2 regions of the Fundicoccus sp. Sow4_H7 genome follow, and region 1 is predicted to be linked to the other one. Evidence: predicted binding sites of a transcription regulator. Region 1 holds the regulator's gene; the other holds the start of a gene.
The links. Region 1 encodes Rex, which represses fermentation and respiration genes when NADH is low (regulators of the CRP and FNR family bind a similar motif). Its sites were predicted from a motif close to TTGTGAANTANTTCACAA; they were not measured.

Region 1 (11,823 bases):
TCTTGGGTATTAACTTCAGGGTTTGTTGGCTTTGGTTTAGGTTTACTGGGTCGTCAACTTAAAGTGAACCAAGGGCAATTTGACCGTAATGATATAATCCGTTTTAATGTTGGTCAAACAATTGTCAACGCTATTGCTTGGATTGTTATCGCGCCTGTTTTAGATATTTTGATTTATGCTGAGCCCGCTTCTAAAGTCTTTACACAAGGTGCCGTGTCTGCGGTTTCGAACGCTCTTGCTATTGGTATTTTAGGGACTATTTTACTGAAAGCCTACGCCAGCACACGCACACAAGCTGGATCACTAAAAAAAGATTAAGTCATGAATGCAAAACAACCCATTATAGAATTTAAAAACGTTAGTTTTAAGTATCAAAGCCAAGCTGAACCCAATCTAATAAATATCTCTTTTTCAATTTATCCTGGAGAAAAGGTGCTCATTATTGGACCAAGTGGATCAGGGAAATCAACCTTGGCTAAGTGTATTAACGGACAGATTCCATATGCCTTTGAAGGGGATATAAGCGGTGATATTTATATTCAAGGGAAATCGACCAAAGAGGCTTCTCTATTTGATTTGTCTTTATCCATTGGGACGGTCTTGCAGGATACGGATGGTCAATTCGTTGGCTTAACAGTGGCTGAAGATATCGCATTTTCTTTGGAAAATGATGTTATCGATACGCAAACAATGAAAAAACAAGTTGAAAAATGGACAGAAGAATTGGATATTGATAATTTGAAAGAGCATACCCCTCAACAATTATCTGGTGGGCAAAAGCAACGGGTGTCCATTGCTGGCGTTCTGATTGATCAAGTTCCGATTCTATTGTTCGATGAACCACTCGCAAACTTGGACCCAGCTTCTGGTTTTGAAACAATGCAATTGATAGATCGTTTGAGTCATAATCAAGGATTAACCACTGTGATTATTGAACACCGTCTAGAAGAAGCCTTATCAGCGGATATTGACCGTGTTTTAGTCATGTCACAAGGGCAATTAATCGCTAATATGACGCCAGATGCCTTATTAAAATCAAACATTTTAGAATCTATCGGTGTTAGACAACCTTTATACTTAGATTTGTTTGAATACGCAGGGATTGATTTAGCAACTTTACCTAATTTAGGCGCTTTTGATGCTTCTACGGCGTCTTCAGAGCTCTTGGAAAAAGTTGAGAGATGGATTCAAGAAGTCGATGGTTTTAAAGAAAAGAAAGAGTCGGTTCCACTTTTAGAAGTTAAACAGGTAAATTTCACTTATGACGAGACAGAAAAATCGAATACTTTAGCGAATATTAATTTTTCAATTTCAGCGGGTGAAATGGTCAGTATTGTAGGCTCAAATGGGGCTGGAAAATCAACTTTAGCTAAATTACTTTGTGGTTTTATCCGGCCGAGTCATGGCGATATTTATTTAAAAGGGGTTAATATTGCAGACTTATCGATAAAAGAAATTGCGGATGCGATTGGTTATGTGATGCAAAATCCAAACCATATGATTTCGAAAAATTTAATATTTGATGAAGTCGCTTTGGGCTTGGTGAATCGTGGTGTGGGGGCCAGCGAAACTGAGGAAAGGGTCTACGAGACGCTTCGTATTTGTGGCTTGTATCCTTATCGAAATTGGCCAATTAGTGCCTTGTCTTACGGGCAAAAACGACGGGTCACGATTGCGAGTATCCTTGTTATGCAACCATCCATTATTATTTTAGATGAGCCAACTGCGGGACAAGATTATGCGAACTATGCTGAAATGATGGCCTTCCTGGAGGAAATTAATCGTCAATATCAAATAACTATTTTGATGATTTCACACGATATGCACTTGATTCAGGAGTTTACAACGCGGAGTTTGGTATTTAGTGGCGGTCAATTATTGGCAGATCTTCCGCCAAGCGAATTGTTTGCCCGGAAAGATTTGATTGAGCAAGCTGATTTGCATCCGACGAGTTTGTATGAAGTCGGAGCCATGTTACCCAATTCGTCAATCAATGACTTGCTAAATGCTTTCATTCAATACGAGCGTCAATTAAAGGAGGTTTCTAACACATGAGCCAAAATCAACAGGCTGTTTTAGGATACCTCCCACGAAACACTTTTGTCCATCGTTTGAGCGGGGCTTCAAAGTTGATTAGTTTTCTTATCTTGTCGGTCATCACGATGACTTCCTATGATACACGTTTTCTTTTAGGTGTTAGTGTGTTCGCGCTTGTGATTATGTATTTTGCAAAGATTCGCTGGCAAGATATTCGTTTGGTGATCTATATTGTGACCACTATTTCATTGATTAATTTAGTCATGATTTATATTTTTGAGCCTGAATATGGCGTCGAAATCTACCAGTCGCGAACGGTTATTTGGGAAGGAATTGGACGCTATACCCTTACTTGGGAGCAGTTATTTTATGAATTCAATATTTTTATTAAATACTTTGCCACCATTCCATTTGCTTTGATTTTTATGCTGACGACCAATCCGAGTGAATTTGCTTCCAGCTTAAACCGGATTGGGGTTTCATACAAAATTTCTTATGCTGTTTCACTGACACTTCGCTATATTCCGGATATCCAACAAGCTTATCTAAATATCCGCCAAGCCCAACAAGCTCGTGGAATTGAGATGAGTGAGAAAGCTTCTTTCATTAATCGGATTAAGCATTCCGCTCAAATCGTATTGCCTTTGATTTTTTCTAGTTTGGAACGAATTGAAGTCATCAGCCAAGCCATGACCTTACGCCGCTTTGGTAAGGAGAAAAAGCGGAGTTGGTATGCAGCAAAGCCCTTTGATCGCAATGATGTGATGACGATTCTAATTACATTGTTTATTACAGCGATTGGAATCTATTGTTTTATAATAAATAACGGTCGCTTTTACAATCCGTTTAGGGGTTAAGCAAAAGGCTGAGTGATAATCACTCAGCCTTTGTATATTGCTTATTTACCGTACAATACTTTGACCGCTTCGAATAAATAATCCGTTGCTCCCTCAGCAATATTTTCGTAATAGTCTTTGAAGCGCTCATCTTGGGTATACATGTAGGCTAACCCTAAATGTTTTTCTTCATCAAACAGTCCTTTTGGCCATGCTGCTCGCAAAAAGTCTGCATGTTTTTTGGCGATTTTCTGCCCTTCTGGTCCTGACGGATTATTATTAGCAACATGTACTTTTAATAAATCATTAATCTCTGTAGTTAATGCCTCGATTTTCTTGTAAGTCGTTTGATCTAGTTTTGAAAAATGTTGGTTCGATTGGTTGATTGTATCTTCCCCGTATTTTTCACGAATTTCTTTGCCATATTTCGCTTCATTACCTACTAATTTTTCTCGTTTAAATGCTTCAAAATCCTTTTCATTCATAGCTATGCCCTCCTTATTTTTACGCATTACTGTTTCGACAGATTGAATGAGTCTTTCGATACGTTCCTTCTCTTGTTGGAGTAATTGGAGATGATTCACCATGATTGCTTCATGCTCAACGCCGTCAGTCGATACCATTTCTTTTATATCATTCAATTCGAATCCTAGTTCACGGTAAACTAAAATCTGATGTAAAAGCGCTAGCTCTTCGACTCCGTACTGACGATAGCCATTGGGTAACACTTCCGCTGGTTTTAAAAGATTGATTTCATCATAAAATCGCAAAGTCCGTGTCGACACACCGCTTAACTTGGCTAATTGACCAATTGAATACTTCATTTTCTCACCTCTTACTCTTAGTATAAAGCTTAACGTAAGGTAAAGGTCAAGTGTTTTTGAATATTTTGTTGTAAGTGGTCCTATTCCAAGCTGGATGTGCCACTTAGGTGATTAAGTGGCCAGAAAACTCAAAAAGTTGGCCAATTAAAAAGCACAATGGCGAGTATGTCCACTTTATCAGCCCTCCTCCACACCTGCTCCCTCACCAAACTAAAAAAACTCCTACAAGAGGAGTTTGGCAGTGATATTTAATTAAAAAAGTTAAAAAAGTTGAAGCGTTTCTTTTTGCTGGCGGGTGCGATTGGTTTGCGGCGGCTAATGTGATCGCCGTTAAAGATGTGACGGGCATTTTCTTTGAAATGGCGCGTTGTTTCTTCACCAAAATCTTTAGTCAGCTGATCAAAGGCGGCTTTCATATTAAATGGGCGGAAGTCTAAATGGTGGACATCGGATGCAATAATATGAACTAAGTTGGCTTTAATCATCTCACGACTGATGTTTTGCAACTCTTCACCATAGTAGCCAGAATAGCTTGAGCTGGTAATTTGGGCTAAAGCACCCATTTCAATTAGCTCATACATTAATTGAAAGTCTTTTTGTAAGACTTGGTTGCGCTCAGGATGGGCAATGATAGGAATACAGCCCATTTGAATTAATTCTTCAAAGCTACTTTTTGTAAAAGAAGGGACCGATACGGTTGGAAACTCAATCAAGTAGTAGCGGCCTTCTGCATCCAATGGCAGCAAGTTATTAGCATAAAAATCTTCGAAAAACATTTCGGTTAAACGGATTTCTTGGGATGGATAGACTTTCATCGAAAGATTATGGCGCTCGTATTCAGCTTGTAAAAGCTCAGCTGCTTCTATCACATCTTTTTTATGGTTAACAAAAACGCCGTTACGGTGATGTGGCGTTAAGACCAAATGCTTTACACCTTCTTCTTCACCAATTCGAGCAAGTTCTAATGATTTTTCGAGTGTCTTGGCTCCATCATCAACGCCTGGCAACAAATGCGAGTGTAAATCAATAATCAACGCAACAATCTCCTTCCTTTAATCTAATTGCAAGTCCTCTTTAATATAAGAGACAATTTCATTATACGAACTATCGTAAATCATTTCATAATAAATACCATCAATCATGGCACCTTCACCAGAAAACTGGTAGTTATCGACGGTGTAGTCGGCATTTGCATATTTAGTAAATAAGGCTAGCATATCCATCAAATTCAGGTCTGTATCGATATTTTCAGAAAAAGCCGTCAACATTTGAGGTAAGTTTTTAAGCACAGTTGGTTTAACCGCTTCTTTCATGACGGATTCAATAATTTCTCTCTGTCTAGCTTGACGGGCATAGTCACCGCCAGAAGTATAGCGTTCTCTAGCATAAGCTAAGGCTGCATCGCCGTCTAAGTAAGTTTCTTCACCTTCGACAAAGTAGTAGTTACCAATTGAGAAAGTAGTTGGTGGGACCACGGTAACACCATCAACGGCATCCACAATTTCTTTTAAACCACTCATATTAACGACTACATAATGGTCAATTTTAATATCAAGCCAGCCTTCAACGGTTTCTTTGGATAAATCAACGCCACCAAAGGCATAAGCATGGTTGATTTTATCCATATAATAGCCTGGAATATTGACATAAGTATCTCTTGGGATACTTGATAAAGTGATATGTTTGTCCATTGGGTTAACAGTCATAATTTGCAAAACATCTGACCGACCTTGTTCTATTCTACCTAAATCTCCTGTATCCACACCCAGTAAAAGAATGGAAAAGCTGGGATCCGTTTGTTCTTCCTCAGCTTTAACTGAAATTGATGGTAATAAATATGAAACAACAACGAATAAACTAATAAATAACCAAGACAATCTTAATTTCATGTATTTTTCTCCATTCAAATGGTTTATCATTGTGTTGTTGAATTAGCAAATTCAATAATTTTTTCTTTTAAAGCTTTTTGCGGAGTTGCATCAAGTTCTTTGATAAATTTATTTATTTCGTCAAGTGACATGGTCATAACTTTTCCGACAATAATTTTTTCATTGACGCGACGCTTGGTCGCTTCTTCAGAAGTAATCAGTTCTTCAAATAATTTCTCACCTGGTCGTTTACCTACTTCAATAATACCAATTTCATCAACAGTATAGCCAGAAAGTAGAATCATTTTCTTGGCCAGATCAAGGATTTTTACAGGTTCTCCCATATCTAAAACAAAGACTTCTCCACCTTCAGCAAATGTCCCCGCATAAATCACCAGGCGACTTGCTTCCGGAATGGTCATAAAGTAACGAGTCATTTTAAAGTCGGTAACCGTAACAGGTCCACCTTCTGCAATTTGTTTTTTGAATAATGGAATCACACTTCCTCGACTTCCTAAAACATTCCCAAAACGAACCGCACAGTAAGACGATTCACTAACTTCGTTAAAACCTGTGACGATTAATTCAGCTATTCGTTTGCTTGCACCCATTACATTCGGAGGATTCACCGCTTTATCCGTTGAAATCATCACCATTTTCGGAACTTTTGCCATATCGACTGCACGAGCCACATTGTAGGTCCCTAAAATATTGTTTTTCAAGGCTTCTGTCGGATTTATCTCCATCAGTGGCACATGTTTATGGGCTGCTGCATGGTAGACAATATCAGGTTGTTCTGTTTCAAAAATTTGTAATATCCGATTGTAATCTTGGATATCCGCAATGATCGGCACATATTGAATCAAATCATTTCGAATCGAATTTAACTCACGGTTGATGAGATAAATAGAATTTTCTCCATGCCCAATTAATAAAACTTTGGCTGGGTTAAAACGACTCACTTGACGAGCGATTTCGGAGCCAATCGATCCACCCGCTCCTGTAATGGCAATAACTTTACCTTCAATTTCTTTATGTAAAGGTGCCTCATCCAAAGCAATTTCGTCACGTCCTAATAAATCGGCAATATCAATTTCTTTTAAAGGAGCATCATTTTGATGGATTCCTAGTAAAACATCTTCCACATCAGGCATTTTATAAACTTTAATCTTTTCATCATTACTTATTTTAATGATACGTTCATACTCTTCTGGTTTTAATGAAGGGATGGCAATCACCGCTTCATTCGCTTTGTAATCCACAATTACCTGGTGAAGAGCCTCTAGGCCACCAACGATCGTAACCCCACCAATTTTTTGATGACGTTTTGCAGGATCATCATCCAAAACAGCGACAACATTCATCCCTTCTGGTCGACGACGGTAGTTTTGCATAAAAATAGAACCACCATCACCTGCCCCAATCAAGACAACTTTTCGTTGTAAATCAGTTCCATCACTATGATAATTCCGGTACAAATAAATAATATACCATAAAACCCGCAAGCTAACCGCAAGCAATGCACTAATCATAGCGGATAGAAATATAAACCGCAGTGATATTTGTTTAAAAAACAGGGCATTAATTAAGCCAGTTGCTGTAAAGGAAAAAATGATAGTTGCAAAAAGATACACATAATCAAGCACGCCGTGGTAGCGTGTGATACTTGAACTCATCGGAACAAATCGTTTTACCAGTAAATAAATAAAATAAGCTAGAAGAATGTAAACGATTATAAATCGAAAAGATAATTCAATTATACTTAAGTAGAGTAATTTGGCTAATAAAGTACCTATTGCAAATATTGTTAAATCGGCAAAAAGCCAGATGGATTTTTTCTGAAATGGCGTTAGCATTTCCACATATTTAACAATTAACTTTGATAAATTTAATTTTTCATTCATTTCATAACCTCGCAACTTAAAATTTTTAAAACTAATTGACAAAACGTTAAATCAAACGGTTATAGCAAATATTTATTTCATTATACATGATTTTAGTGATATTTAGTTAAAAAAAATTAATTATTTTCATCAAACAGAAATTTTTGCAATAAATTGTAGATGAATTCATAATAAAACAAAAAACCACCGTATTGAATTGAATCAATACAGTGGTTTTGAATAGTAGTATTTATTTGGGGGAATTACATCATTCCGCCCATGCCTCCACCCATAGCTGCGGCAGCGGCAGCATCATTTTCAGATGGAATGTCAGCTACAACCGCTTCAGTCGTTAATAATAGAGCAGCAACAGAAGCAGCATTTTGTAAAGCTGAACGCGTTACTTTAGTTGGGTCAACAATACCCGCATCAATTAGATTTTCAAAGGTATCTGTTGCAGCATTGTATCCAATGCCAGCTTCTGAACGGTGAAGTGTATCCACGACAACTGATCCTTCTTTACCAGCATTGTAAGCAATTTGACGAATTGGCTCTTCTAAAGCACGAACAACGATTTTCACACCCGTTGCTTCATCGTCTTCTGCTTGAATGGCAGCAACCTTATCAATCACATTAATATAAGCCACACCACCACCAGGGACAATACCTTCTTCAACGGCAGCACGTGTTGCATTTAGCGCGTCTTCAATGCGTAATTTACGTTCTTTTTGTTCCGTTTCAGTTGCAGCACCAACATTGATCACAGCTACGCCGCCCGCTAATTTAGCGATACGTTCTTGTAATTTTTCACGGTCATAACTTGAAGTGGTTTCTTCAGCTTGTGCACGTAATAATATCACACGATTTTCAATAGCAGCTTTTTCTCCAGCACCTTCGATGATCGTTGTTGAGTCTTTCGTTACATTTACTTTACCTGCATGCCCTAAGTGCTCTGGCTTCGCATCTTTTAATTCGTAACCTAATTCTTCAGAAATAACAGTTGCACCAGTTAAAATCGCAATATCTTCTAGCATTTCTTTACGACGGTCACCAAATCCTGGCGCTTTAACTGCTACAACATTTAATGTACCACGTAATTTGTTTAATACTAGCGTTGGTAATGCTTCACCATCGATATCTTCAGCAATAATTAATAATGGGCGACCAGATTGCATCACTTCTTCTAATAATGGCAAGATATCTTGAATGTTACTAATTTTACGGTCTGTAATAAATATCACTGGGCTTTCTAAGTCTGCGATCATTTTTTCATTATCGGTTACCATGTATTGTGATAAATAACCACGGTCAAATTGCATACCTTCAACAACCGATAACTCTGTTTCAATCGATTTAGATTCTTCGATGGTAATCACACCGTCTTTACCTACACGTTCCATGGCGTCAGCAATTAAACGACCAATTTCTGCGTCCCCAGATGAAACCGAAGCAACTTGTGCAATCGATTCAGTTGAATCAACTGGTTGAGATAATTCTTGTAAAGCTTCAACCGCAACTTTAGTTGCCTTTTCAATTCCACGACGAACGCCAACTGGGTTCGCACCTGCTGTAACGTTTTTCAAACCTTCACGTACAATTGCTTGTGTTAAAACAGTTGCAGTAGTTGTTCCGTCACCCGCTACATCATTCGTTTTTGAAGCAACTTCTAATACTAATTGTGCTCCCATATTTTCAAAACGGTCTTCTAATTCGATTTCACGAGCAATGGTTACACCATCATTTGTAATTAATGGTGAGCCGTAAGTTTTATCTAAAACAACATTACGACCTTTTGGTCCTAGAGTTGTTTTAACCGTGTTTGCTAAAACATCTACACCACGTAAGAGCGACGCACGTGCGTCTTCTGAAAATTTCAATTCTTTAGCCATTAAATAAACTCTCCTTTATATAAATAAATACTAGATTTTACTGTTCAAATTATGATAAAACTGCTAAAACATGCTTAATATCGATAACTAAATACTCTGTTCCTTCATAGGTAACTTCTGTTCCAGCATGTTGTTCAAAAATAATTTGGTCGCCAACTTTAACGCCATCTTTTTCTTCAATATCAGCACCAACAGCTTCAACTATACCTGTGTGCTTCATTTCTTTAGCAGAGCTTGGTAATAAAATACCACTTGCTGTTGTTTCTTCCACTTCAGGATATTTAACAACGATTCTTTTTTGTAAAGGTTTTAACATCTTTGAATCCCTCCGAATATTTTTAATTTAGCACTTGATACACTAGAGTGCCAATACATTTATTATAATAAGCTATCTACCTATAAAAAGCAAGCATTTAAGGCAAAAAAAATATAGTTTAAACATTCCTTAAAGGCAAAATAAAAAAGAGCCAAGTGCAAGGCTCTTTATCTTTATCTCTATCCTAATTTGGTTAATCAAAGTATTCAGAATCGTCATCCGCTTCATCCATATTACTGTCAATAAAATAAATAAGGGTTAATAATTCATTGGTTAAATCGACATTTTGAACGCGAACCGATTTAGGGACATCAAATCTTAGCGGGGTAAAATTCAAGATGCCACGGATACCTGAATCAATTAAACGATCAACGACCTCACTCGCTGTTTCTTGAGGGACAGATAAAATAACAACTTCAATTTGCTGCTCTTCAATCATCTCTTCCAAGTCATCCATCGAATAGATTGGCACACCTGAGCGAATTGTTCCTATTACTTCAGGATTTATATCAAAAGCAGCACTGATACGAACATTATTATTTTTTCTAAAATTATAATTAATAAGCGCATTTCCTAAACTACCTACACCCACAAGAGCAACAGATGTTAATCGATCTTGGTTTAGCGTCTTACCGAAAAACTCTAATAAATAATCAACATCATAGCCATATCCGCGCTTACCTAAGGCACCAAAATAAGAGAAATCACGACGAATCGTGGCGCTATCGACTTTAACAGCTTCAGCTAACTCGGTTGAGGAAACACGCTTTTTCCCTGAATTTTGTAGAAAACGTAAATATCGGTGGTAAATCGGTAAACGTCGGGCTGTGGCTTTTGGTATTGCTTTACTCATTCTTCAACCCACTTTCACAATCCAGTATTGGTTATAGTATACTGAATCAAATATATTTGTTAATAGTATACCACCCTCAAACATTTATTGGAACAAAAGTTATCTAAAAAGTTAACAATCTTTTTTAATCAGCTTTCATCTATTAATTGTCAATTGATTTGGTATAATCAACTTAGCTGTAAAGTGAAGGAGAATTATAATGATTGTATTACAAGCCAATCAACTTGCTAGACGTTTTGCAGATACGGTTCTTTTTGAAGACGTATCCTTTAGTATCCAAACAAATGACCGCATTGCCCTTGTTGGGCGTAATGGGGTTGGTAAATCAACTTTAATTAAACAAATAATGGGATTAGAACCTTTATCTAGCGGGACAATTTCCAAAGCCCGTGATGTTCGTATCGGTTATTTAGAACAACATGTCGTTATTGACTCTACACGGACTATTTGGGAAGAAATGCTTTATGTCTTTCGCGAAACCTTATTATTACGTGAGCAAGCAGCGACAGCTGCTGAACAATTAGCAACATTAGCTGAAGATCCAACTTCTATAGCTTACGAAGAAGCTCTAGCGACCTATGACCGCTTACTCATCAAGTTAGAAGAAGAAAATGCTTATGCAATCGAGTCAGAAATCCGGACCGTTTTACATGGCTTTCGCTTTTATGAAGAAGATTACGATACAGCTGTGCAATCCTTATCCGGCGGACAAAAGACCCGACTAGCATTGGCACAACTTCTCCTAATGAAATACGATTTGCTTATTTTAGACGAGCCTACCAACCATTTAGATATGGATATGCTAGCGTGGTTGGAACAGTATTTAAATAGTTACCGCGGTGCTTTACTCATTGTTTCACATGACCGCTATTTTTTAGATAAGGTTGCTAACCAAGTCATTGAACTTAGACTCAATACTTTGCATACCTATAAAGGTAATTATTCCTACTACATTGAAGAAAAAGCAAACCGACTGGAACAAGAAATCAAGCTGTATAACCAACAACAAGCAAAAATCAGTCAGCTTGAAGATTTTATCGCACGAAATATTGTCCGTGCTTCAACCACCAAGCGCGCACAAAGTAGACGAAAACAATTAGAAAAAATGGAGCGAATCGAAAAGCCTAAGCAAGATCCACGTGCCCCAAGAATTCAATTTTCTGCCAACCATAATAGTGGTGAACGTGTGCTAGCAGCAAACGACCTATCGATTGGCTATTCAGACAATCAGCCTATCGCATCAGATATCGAATTGGATCTTCGCCGCCATGACGCCATCGCCATTGTTGGCCCCAACGGAATAGGTAAAACAACCTT
Region 2 (11,823 bases), on a different contig from region 1:
CTTTAAAACGGCCAGGCATCGGCTTCCATTTGGTATGGATTGCTCCTAAAACCGCATAACAATCCTTGATAGTATCCACTAAGACACGAATTGCCAACAAGTCATAAATATGATTAAAATCCTTATTTTGATCCGTCATTTTACGGTAAATTGAATAAATATGCTTCGGTCGACCATAAACATCAGCCGTAATTTCTAACTCTTGAACAGCCTCATTAATATCCACGATGGCTTCTTGAATATATTTTTCACGTTCATCCCGCTTACTAGCCATCAGTTTTACAATCCGATAGTACTCGGTAGGATTAATATACCGCAAAGCAATATCTTCTAATTCCCACTTGATTAAGTTCATACCAATACGGTCAGCTAAGGGAGCATAAATTTCAATCGCTTCTTGAGACTTTTCAATTTGTTTTTCAGGTTTTTGAAACTTCAATGTTTGCATATTATGCAAGCGGTCAGCTAGTTTCACCATCACAATTCGAATATCTTTCGCCATCGCCAATAACATCTTACGGTGGTTTTCCGCTAAAGCCTCTTCTTTACTCTGGAAGCGCACTTTCCCTAATTTCGTTACCCCATCGACTAAAAAAGCGACCGTTTCAGAAAAGTTTTGCTTGATATCTTCAAGTGTATAATCCGTATCTTCAACAACATCATGTAAAAAACCCGTCGCAACCGTTGCAGGGTCTAATTGAATTTTAGCTAAAATACCTGCGACTTGGATTGGGTGAACTATATAAGGCTCACCAGATAGTCGCCTTTGATCTTCATGGGCTTTTGTTGCAAAATTCAATGCTTTTTCGACAAATGCCACATTCGAATCATTCATATACGTTCTACAAATGTCCAACACTTCTGATGCGGATAATTCTTGTCCTCTTGCCATAGTTTCACCTTCTTTATGTTTAATATTCCTATTATACGCTAAAAACACTCATAATACAAAGTTTCTGTCTAATCCCTCTAATAAATATCACTGCTATTTAGCTTCATTTGCTTGCGAAACAATTTGGATACCTTTGGAAGCCCCTAGGCGGCTGGCACCAGCTTCAATCATTGTTTGAGCATCTTCATAAGAAGAAATACCACCGCTGGCTTTAACCCCCATGTTATTTCCAACCGTTTCACGCATTAATTTTACATTTTCGACGGTAGCTCCAGCTGTTGAAAAACCAGTTGAAGTTTTAACATAATCAGCGCCTGCTTCTTTTGAAATTTTTGAAGCATGCACAATCTCATCCGTAGTTAGTAAAGATGTTTCTAAAATCACTTTTAAAATGGCTGGTCTTTCAGTCACTTCCACTACCGCTTGAATATCATGTTTCACTCGGTCCCAGTCACCTGATTTAGCCGCTCCAATATTCATCACCATATCAATTTCATGTGCTCCGTCAGCAATCGCTTGTTTGGTTTCAAAGACTTTCGTTTCTGTCGCATTAGCTCCTAGAGGGAAACCAATAACAGTACAAACTTTAACATCAGTTCCATCTAATAATTTACTAGCATATTTAACCCAAACTGGATTCACACAAACAGACATAAAGTCATAGTCAATCGCTTCTTGACATAGTTTTTCAATCATTTCTTGAGTCGCATCGGCCTTTAATAAAGTGTGATCAATATATTTAGCTAAACGCATTTAATATTCCTTCTTTCAAAAAGTATTTACTAATTCCATTTTATAACTTAAAGCACTTAAAAAATAAATCGGCGCCGTTTCAGCACGTAAAATTCGCGGTCCTAAACTACAACTAATAAACCCATTGTCTTTCAACAGCTCGATTTCATTAGGACTAATACCACCTTCAGAACCAAACACAATTAATATTTTTTGACCTTCCTCAAGCTCATTAAATACTTGACGCAGCTGTGAATGTTCTGTCGAACGGGCATCTTCTTCGTAAGCAACCAAACAAACATCATAATCATTTCGAATTGACATCAGTTGCTTAAGATTCATCAGATCCTGTATAGCAGGAATGTACTGGCGGTGACTTTGCTCTGCTGCCTCTTTAGCAATTTTTGCCAGCCTCTCTTGTTTACTAATACTTTTAGCGCTTGTCCATTGTACGACATCCCGTTCCAAAGCTAAAGGAATAAAAGCAGCCATACCGCATTCTGTCGTTTTTTGAACAATCAAATCTATTTTATCATTTTTAGACAAACCACAAGCAATCGTTACACTAACCGGCAATTCAACTTTTTGTGGATGCGCCGCAATAATTTTGACTGCTGCTAGACCATCAGGTCCTGTTTGTTGAAAGGCAGCAATGAAAACATCTTTTTCTTGCGTCACAACAAAAACTTCCATCCCTTGCCGCGCCCGCATGACACGAATCAAATGGTGACTATCATCGCTATTTAAACGAATAATATCGCCAATATTTATTGTTAATTCTTCAACAAAATATCTCTGCATTAGTCCTGCCCATCTTTCAATTGAACCACAAAATTCACCCAATTTTTGTATTCCATCCGTTGGATTAATTCAAGCTCATCATGTTTTTCAACAACTGCTAATAATTCATTAGCCTTTTCAACTAAAATGCCACCTAAAATGAGGAAGCCTGCAGGGTTGAGTAACCTAATCGCATCATCCAACAAGTCCACTAAAATATGAGGTAAAATATTCGCCACAATAATATCAGCCTTTAAATCAACACCTTCTAGTAAATTATTGACTTTGAAGGTGATACTACCCTTGACAGACCTTTGTAGCTCCAAATTATTATTAGCACTATCCACCGCTTGCGGGTCTAAGTCTAAACCTAGCACTTGGCTGGCTCCAAGCAGGTCTGCCACAAAGACTAAAATACCTGACCCAGTTCCCACATCGATGACCACTTCATCTTTAGCCCGCATATACAACTCTAGTGCTTGAATACTCAAGCGCGTCGTCGGATGATTTCCCGTTCCAAAAGCCAGACCCGGATCCAAATAAATAACTTTCTCGCCTTCCTTAGCTTCATAAGTCTCCCAATGTGGCACAATGGTAATAAAGCGTGAAATAAATTCAGGCTGATAATATTTCATCCAGTTCTTTTGCCAATTTTCATGATCAATTTTGCCATCAGTAATGGTAAATTCAGTCGAAGGAAACATGCGTTCTAATTCACCTTGAATATCTGTTTTATTCGGCAATGTATCAAAATAACCTTCAACCTCAGTTGCATGTTTTAAATACCAGTCCGGTAATTCTAATGGTATTTCTCCAAACAAATCAGGATGGTTTTCCAAGTAACCTGCTGCATAACTGACTTGTGTACCTAATGCACCCGCTTCAAATAAGACATGATTAATTAAATCAATTTGGTCAGCTTCCTTCACTGATGATATAACGGTTATTTGAAAATAATCTTCCGCCATTAAAAAAACCCTCCTTGAATTTCATTGTGTGGGAAAAATACTGGCGCATCATTATAGCGATTGGTTTCAATCAAACCTTTCTTAATTTGATTAAAGTCATGATCACTCCAAGCAACTTCAAACATTTCGCCATCGCCTGCTTCATCTAAATAATCTAGCCATTCAACACGAACGCCGCTAGTTAAGTACTTTAAGTATTTAATAATCGCAAATAATTCCCCATAAGCAATCCCCTGTGTATGACTAATCGGGATACTTGCAATATAATTACTTTGCTCTACATTTAAATAATCTTGATTGTAAAATAGTATACTCGTTTCGTATGGAATATTTGTAAATTGTATACTATTTCCTAATGCATCATTAAATATTTTGCCATCTGGATTGGGTAAACTAAATTGAAATATCACTTCAAAATAGTGCTGTTGCTCGTTCCATTCAATCCCCCATTCACATTGAAAATGCTGGCCTTGAATTAATTGTTCTAAAACAGCTAAAATATTACTTTTTCCCATTGACCTTTCACCTACTTTTATCTTATTATGACCGAGAGAAGGCATTTTTTCAATCTTTATCATAAGCTGACAAGAACTTTAAACTTTACTTGACTTTTACTAGCCTTAAGATAGATAATGATTTATACGGTAGTTTGTCACAATTTTTTATTAAAAAGTTATAAAGATACACGATTTCTTTTGAAATAGCTGTGGTAAAATAGTAACATACTATGCGTAACTTGGACCGATATTTATTTTTACATATAAACTTAGTTTCGTAAAAAGATAATTCAATATAGAGGTGATTATAATGGCGGAAAAAAACCTGACCGCAAAAGATATATTTAAGAAAGAATTCAATAAAGCAATGCGTGGTTACAATGTTGCAGAAGTGGATGAATATTTAGATAGTATTATTCGAGATTATGACTCTTACCAAAAAGATGTCGCTTATTTAAAAAACGAAAACGAACGTTTAGTAAGTAAAGTGGATGACTTAACGAAACAGTTAGCCTTAACGAAGAAAAATGTTCCGGCATCTCCTGGTAGTGGTGTAACAAATTTTGATATTTTAAAACGCTTATCAAATCTTGAAAAACATGTGTTTGGTTCTAGAATCAATAACACAGATAATACAACCAATTTCACCCAATCAACTAAATAATTCACACATAGTAAATTTTAGGTAATCGCAGTTAATATTTATTAGCTGAGGAAAGTCCATACTCGCACAAGCTGAGATGCTTGTAGTGTTCGTGCTTAGCCAAACAATAAGCTAAGGTAGTTTTTTAAACTAACGGCGGCTAAACATTCTAAGGCCTCTAGGCTATGAATTAGTAAGCTGTAAAGTGCCACAGTGACGATACTTCATGGAAACATGAAGGTGGAACGCGGTAAACCCCTCGAGCGAGCAACCCAAACATTGGTAGGGGCGCTTTTTGACTGGAATTCAACGGGACAAAAGACATTTATAATGTAGATAGATGATTACCAAAAATGGATGGGCACCTATCAAATCCATTTTTACAGAACATGGCTTATCGAAATTTACTAAATAGGTAACCTAGACTCTTGTAAAAGAGTCTTTTTTTATAATAAATAACGCAAAGGAGTCTCTATGAAAACATATCCTTTAATCGCTACTGCTGCTGCAGGTATCGAGTCTTTAGTCAATAATGAATTAAAAAATCTTGGTTATCACACCCAAGTGGAAAACGGCCGTGTCCGCTTTGAAGGGACAGCAAAAGATATTGCTAAAACGAATATTCAGTTACGAACAGCTGATCGCATTAAAATTATTTTTGGTGAATTTAATGCCAAATCATTTGAAAGCTTATTTGACCAAACTTATGCCCTTCCCTGGGAAGAAGTCCTACCTTTAAATGCAGAATTTCCTGTCAGCGGTAAATCCATTAAATCACAATTACACAGTGTCCCAAATGTCCAAAGAATAGTAAAAAAAGCTATCGCAAAAAAGATGATGGATTATTACCATCGTAAAAACCCTTTAAGTGAAACGGGATCTTTATATCCAATTGAAGTAGCTATTTTAAAAGACCATGTCTTGTTAACAATTGACACTAGTGGATCAAGTATGTTTAAACGAGGTTATCGTACCGAAAAAGGTGGCGCTCCTTTAAAAGAAAATATGGCAGCAGCATTGGTAATGTTAACGACTTGGTATCCAGACCGACCTTTATACGACCCTACTTGTGGTTCAGGCACCATCCTAATTGAAGCCGCTATGATTGGCCATAATATTGCGCCAGGCTTAAATCGTAGTTTTGCGGCGGAAAGTTGGGATAATTTACATCCAGAAGTTTGGAGTGAAGTACGTCAAGAAGCTAAAGCTGCTATTAATCACGATATTGAATTAGATATTTTAGGAACAGATATCGATGGTCGCATGATTGAAATTGCAAAACGTAATGCCGAAGCTGCTGGTGTCGGCAATAGTATTGAATTTAAACAAATGCAACTCAGTGACTTCCGTACGGACAAAGAATTTGGTATTTTAATCTGTAATCCGCCTTATGGAGACCGCCTGTTGGATCAAGAAGAAGTGGAAGCCCTATACCAACAAATGGGTAAGGTATACAATCAAATGCCCACTTGGAGTAAATACATTCTTAGTAGCCACGAAGGTTTTGAAACTTTTTATGGTGAAAAAGCAACTAAGAAACGTAAATTATATAATGGTGCCTTAAAAGTAGATTTTTATCAATATTGGGGTAAGAAAAAATAAACACTCATTTTTATATAAAATCACCTCAAAACCAATTGGATTTGAGGTGATTTTCAACTACAACCTTAATGCCTGCCTCGCTAAGGCATCTGCACCTAGATTTTCTTTTTCCGGAATCCATTTGACAAATGCCAAGGGGTAAGCTTGCATTAATTGAATGATTTGCATCAATAAGTTATGATAAAGTTGTTTTTTGACGAATTGTTTCTCAAGGGATGACGCAACAATTTTACTGTCGGTATGAATGACAATTAACTGTTGCTTATCTACTTGACGCTGATTCAACTCTTCTAAGGCATGAATAACAGCTAAAAACTCTGCTTCATGGTTATCATGCAAATTGTCAAATGATTTTCGATAAATAACATGTTCGTCGTCAAAGTAAAAGTGGATACCAATACCTGCTTTTTTTGTTGAAAGCTGGTAGGCTCCATCACAATAAATTTTTATCAAGTTAACACCTCAATAATTGCTAGGATGTGAAATTAATGTCAGACCGTATTGAATTACCCAATAATGCTGAGAACTTCTATCAAAAAGCCATTGCTTTTTTACAACGTCAACGCTATGAAGAAGCTATTGATGCGCTTAAAAAAAGCTTAGCGATTACTTTCAGTGTAACAGCATTTGATGAATTAGTTAAGTTATTTCTCTTTTTAAAACAATATGAACAGCTGGGCCAACTTTGGCAAGAATATTTTCCCAATAAAAACGATCGTTTTCAAGATGAAATGGTGCGTTTCTTATATGCCATCAGCGTTCCTTATTTATACTCTCTAGATCACGCTATCATTGAATTATATCAATTGCGTGATTATACACTTGAACATAATCAGGACACTGACCACTACATTCAACTATTGAATGAATGGCAAAAAACCAAAGAAATACGTGATGTTATCGCTCAAGCGCCTTCTGAAGATAAGCTCATACAACTTGCGCAGACCATGAGCCAGGATGGTCCTCTTGGGTGTTTAGTCCAATTAAAGAAAATCTACGACTTGCCGATTGAGGAAAGCAAAGGTCTGCTGAGATATTTATTAAAAGAAGTTGGTTTAGAAAATTTTGTTAAAAATGATATCTTGCATTATTTGCTGAATATAGGCTACAAGGGTGACCTAGCTTATAATTGGTTCGGTGTAGAATCGACGCTATCGATGAGCGAATTACAAACTTATTATCAGCAAAATTTCTACAAAGATACTCTCAAAGCGATTCAAGACTATAGTCAGCAAAAAAATCCTCATTTGGAAACAGAAATCATGCAACATTTCAATTTGCACGCGATGATCTACTATCCATATATGACCCAAATATTTGCGACGCCTAATGATTGGCTTGTCTTATTTTTACAGCAAAACCAAATGGACAACCTATTGGTTATGCCCGAATCTGAACTAGCAGAATTTTATTTTCAAAAAGCCGTGAATGAATTAGAAAAGATTTTAACGATTTAAAAAAGCGACGGATGTTATATCACGTCGCTTTTTCCTATTCTTCAAATTTGATATCCGCATCTTCTTTTTGTGGCGGTAATGTAATAAAACTTTGAATGTCTTTGAAATTTACAATTGTTTTATCCTCACAAATATCGCGCATCAATTCATCGGATTCTTCCCAATAAATATCTACAACCGCACTATTACTTAATAACTTAGTAATAATCCCCTTCATTTGACTATTTCGAAATGTAAAAGTAATCTTATCGCCGATATCCGGTCGAATGGATTCTTTTACTTTTTCAATCATGTCTAAGCCTTCAGCATAACCTACTTCAAGAATATTCGCAATCCGTGACTTACTCGTACCTCTGCGCAACTCTTGCTCAATAATACTACGATTAGTTCCTGTTACTTTAACGTCCATTGAAACCCTTCTTTCTCAATAATGGCCCAGTAAACATTCTACATTATCTATTATAACATATTTTCAAAAAGAAATCAGATGAGGATTTTTCTGATATTTATTTAGGTTTTATGACGTTTAAAGCACGCGCTAACGTTTTTAATCGTATCGGTAAGGCGGGTCCTTCGTCGCCATCAACGTTGGTCAAAACTTCATCCAGGTCGTTGATAGCTTCTTTTTGAATTTCAATGTCAAAAGATGGACTAGAAGCGATATATAAATAGTCTGATTCTGATGTACGGTCGCCTCCCATCAAAACCGCCCGAATGACATCAAGAGGGGTATCACCTTTTACTGCAATGAGATGCAACAAACCATCGTCATAGCTTGCATTTGGCATCATGTTGCCAAAACTAGCAATAGATTCTGTTAAACCAATTAAAATCAAACTGGTTTGTAGATTTTTAGTTTCACCTTCAGCATTTGTAATTACTAAAGGTAAGCTTTGTTGTTGGAAAAAGGCAGAAAAACCATCTTTTAAATAGGCTAAGAAGCCTAACTGGTTTTTATCCTCCGAATCAGTATTCATAACTGATTCAGAAATTGAACCCATAGCGACCACATTGATAAACTTTTGATCATTTATTTGTGCAATATCACTTTGAATAATTTCAATATCCTTAAATTGTTGAATCGCCTCATCTGGGTTTTGCGAAAAACCTAACACCCGTCCATAATCATTGACCGTTCCAAGTGGTAAGAAACCAAAAACGGGTAAGTGTTCATTCTCAAACACACCGTTGATCGTCTCATTGACAGTTCCGTCCCCTCCTAAGCAAATGACCGTATCGAAATTGTTTTTGTTAGCCTCTGCCGCAAACCTAAAGGCGTCTCCTGCTTTTTCAGTTAAGAAAATCTCGACACGAGCTTGATACTTCTCTTCTAATAAATATCTCAATTGTTTCGCATAGTCTTCTGCTAAACCGCGCCCTGAACCAGGGTTTGCAATTAATAATATAGTTTCCAGTTCTATTCCCCCCTTTTCAATTTATTTTAACATACGACATTTGCTTGTGCGAATCTTTGTCATCAGATTGAAATAAGATACCCATCACGTTAATGGCTCTTTAAGTTTTTGTGAATTTTATCATCATATTGAGTTTTTTTTCATTAATTCGTATAATATGTATAGTTATAATGAAAGATAGTAGCTTGCAACTACAAGGAGGAAATATATTGGAAAAAGAATTTAGAGTTTTATTATTTTATAAATATCAACATATTAACGATGTTGAACGTTTTGTGAGTGAGCACTTAGCCTTTTGTAAATCAATCGGTTTAAAAGGACGTGTATTAGTTGGTTCAGAAGGAATTAACGGTACGGTTTCTGGAACCATTGAACAAACAGAAAAATATAAAGACTATATTCATAGCATAGAAGGTTTTGAAGATCTATGGTTTAAAGAAGACGAAGCTGACGATTATGCCCACAAAAAAATGTTTGTGCGCCACCGTGAAGAAATCGTTGCTTTAAATTTAGAAGATGATATCAACCCATTAGAACTGACAGGTAAATATTTAAAACCTGCTGAATTTAAAGAAGCATTATTAAGTGATGATACCATTGTTTTAGATACACGTAATGACTATGAATATGATTTAGGTCACTTCAAAGGGGCCATCCGTCCAGACATCCGTAATTTCCGTGAATTACCAGACTGGGTTCGTGAAAACAAAGAGAAATTTATGGATAAACGCGTGGTGGTATACTGTACAGGTGGGGTTCGTTGTGAAAAATTCTCTGGTTGGATGTTAAGAGAAGGCTTTTCGGATGTTGCCCAATTACATGGTGGTATTGATACTTATGGTAAAGATCCAGAAGTACTTGGGGATTTATGGGAAGGTAAAATGTATGTGTTTGATGAACGCATTGCTGTTGATATCAACCGTGTTAACCCGACTGTTATCGGTAAAGATTGGTACGACGGGACACCATGTGAACGTTATGTAAACTGTGCTAACCCTGAATGTAACGAACAAATTTTAGCTTCTGAAGAAAATGAAGCAAAATATGTTCGTGGTTGTTCAGCAAAATGTCGTTGTCACCCTCGTAACCGTTATGTTGCTGAAAATGGTCTATCCACTGCTGAATGGGAAAGTCGTTTAAACGCAATTGGCGAAACACTTAATGTATCAGAAACAGCATAAGATAGATTAAAACTATTTGGAAAGTAGGTGAATGAATGACAAAGGACAATCATAAAAACAATCCAGATACAAGAAAGCAAACATCTGATTCTAATTATTATGATGTCTCATTTGATTACCCAGGAAATACAAATCAAGAAGGTCATTCAGACCGGCTTGAATCGCCAAAAGAACCAGCGACCATTTCGACATCCTTTAAATGGGATAATTTTTACGATGAATTCAAAGAAAAGCAAGAACAAGAATATCAAGTAAGCCAAAAACAAAGTCAAGCTGTTGTAGGTGAAGACAAACATAGGCAAGAAAACAGTTCTAAGAAGGAAGATGTTAAACTTTCACAAAAAGTTAGCCGTTCACTCCCTCCTAGAGACACAGCGAATAAAATAAATATAAATCAATCTAAGAAAGACCTGGCAGCTGAAGAAAAGCTGACGAATCAAAACAGACAAAAAAATGAACAAAACCAAGCAAGCCGTCCATTACCGAAGATGACGCCAAAAACGTCTGTGATGTTAGATCGATCGATTCGGCATGCGCGTAAGTTATTCAATTCCTTAATTGAAGAGAATACAACCCCCACACATAATCCTTATAAAGACGATGTAGTGGATGATTACTTTAAACGTAAGGAAGATGAAGCGACTTATCTTCAAAACTTAAAAAATGAAGAACATAAACATCGCTTAGATGAGTTTATTAAGCAAAGCAGCTCTTTTAGCAATCAATATCAAAAGGATAAAGCTGAAACAGCTGATACTGAAAAAACAAAAGTAACTTCAACTGAACAAGCTGCAACGGTAGATCGTAAAGAAAAAGAAATTAGACATGACACTATAAAAGAACGATCAATAACAAGGTCTGGTCCTGCTGCAGATGAAGCGACTCAAGAGTTTGCAGCAGCTACAGAAGCGACTAAGCAAGTCAAACAGATAAAGCAGCTTCTAAAAGTGGATTCAACGGACTCGGTTGACAATTCAAGCAAAGAAGAACGATTTAGCCAACCAATGATTGAATCAGCTAAGGATTCAAAAAAGACAGAACAAGTCAGTTCACCGCCTAAAAATATAGAACAATCAAGTAAACGAAAAGCTGACCTCCCTTCACCAGAAGATATAGCCTTTGAAAGAGAGCGACGTCGTAAAGCTCGGATTGCCCAATTGGAAAACTTACATTCCGAAGAAGATATTAAACGGACCTATCAGTCTAATTTCCGTAAAGAAGCCTTATCTAATGAAAAACAAAGCGCTGCAAAGCAAAAACAGGTGGATCAACCCCTTATTCTGAACGAGGATGATCTTGAAACCACTAAGGTTATTCCAGCCATTTCACATGAAGCTGAAACAGCTAATGATGACAAGCATGCGACTACCAAAATTATTTCGCGAAAAGCCCTGACACGTAAAGGGAAGTTAACGGACAATACCGTTTATCTTGATACGTCAGAATTAAAAGAAGCCATGCTAGCTTCAACAAAAAATATTTCAAAAAAAATAAATAATTCTGCTGAAGAAGCTATCATTGATTCTGAACCTGCTTTACGATCTGAAAGCGTAAAAGCTCTCCCCTCACCTAATCGATTTAAATTTTGGCCGTTTAAACGACGTGTCACGCATAGTGATGATGTCATGGTCACACAAGCAAAGGCGATTGTAACGG

Region 2: trhO (oxygen-dependent tRNA uridine(34) hydroxylase TrhO) is a predicted target of Rex. The motif match lies at 9,095-9,112, and genes of this name have one in related genera.

What each region holds. Positions count from the first base shown of each region.
Region 1 covers NZ_JBQKME010000009.1:73,336-85,158, reverse strand. The annotation lists gene ACTQ54_RS09430 (ECF-type riboflavin transporter substrate-binding protein) at 1-318, shown strand, start outside; gene ACTQ54_RS09425 (ABC transporter ATP-binding protein) at 322-2,055, shown strand; gene ACTQ54_RS09420 (energy-coupling factor transporter transmembrane component T family protein) at 2,052-2,894, shown strand; gene ACTQ54_RS09415 (MerR family transcriptional regulator) at 2,936-3,697, opposite strand; gene ACTQ54_RS09410 (tyrosine-protein phosphatase) at 3,946-4,731, opposite strand; gene ACTQ54_RS09405 (LCP family protein) at 4,750-5,586, opposite strand; gene ACTQ54_RS09400 (polysaccharide biosynthesis protein) at 5,613-7,469, opposite strand; gene groL (chaperonin GroEL) at 7,712-9,337, opposite strand; gene ACTQ54_RS09390 (co-chaperone GroES) at 9,387-9,653, opposite strand; gene ACTQ54_RS09385 (redox-sensing transcriptional repressor Rex) at 9,847-10,506, opposite strand; gene ACTQ54_RS09380 (ABC-F family ATP-binding cassette domain-containing protein) at 10,706-11,823, shown strand, end outside.
Region 2 covers NZ_JBQKME010000004.1:7,946-19,768, reverse strand. The annotation lists gene ACTQ54_RS05300 (RelA/SpoT family protein) at 1-892, opposite strand, end outside; gene deoC (deoxyribose-phosphate aldolase) at 986-1,645, opposite strand; gene ACTQ54_RS05290 (16S rRNA (uracil(1498)-N(3))-methyltransferase) at 1,661-2,425, opposite strand; gene prmA (50S ribosomal protein L11 methyltransferase) at 2,425-3,372, opposite strand; gene ACTQ54_RS05280 (DUF3013 family protein) at 3,372-3,887, opposite strand; gene gpsB (cell division regulator GpsB) at 4,180-4,533, shown strand; RNA gene rnpB (RNase P RNA component class B) at 4,547-4,914, shown strand; gene ACTQ54_RS05265 (THUMP domain-containing class I SAM-dependent RNA methyltransferase) at 4,987-6,114, shown strand; gene ACTQ54_RS05260 (ribonuclease HI family protein) at 6,172-6,567, opposite strand; gene ACTQ54_RS05255 (hypothetical protein) at 6,603-7,571, shown strand; gene ACTQ54_RS05250 (DUF2187 family protein) at 7,606-7,980, opposite strand; gene ACTQ54_RS05245 (diacylglycerol/lipid kinase family protein) at 8,078-8,968, opposite strand; gene trhO (oxygen-dependent tRNA uridine(34) hydroxylase TrhO) at 9,196-10,167, shown strand; gene ACTQ54_RS05235 (transglycosylase domain-containing protein) at 10,203-11,823, shown strand, end outside.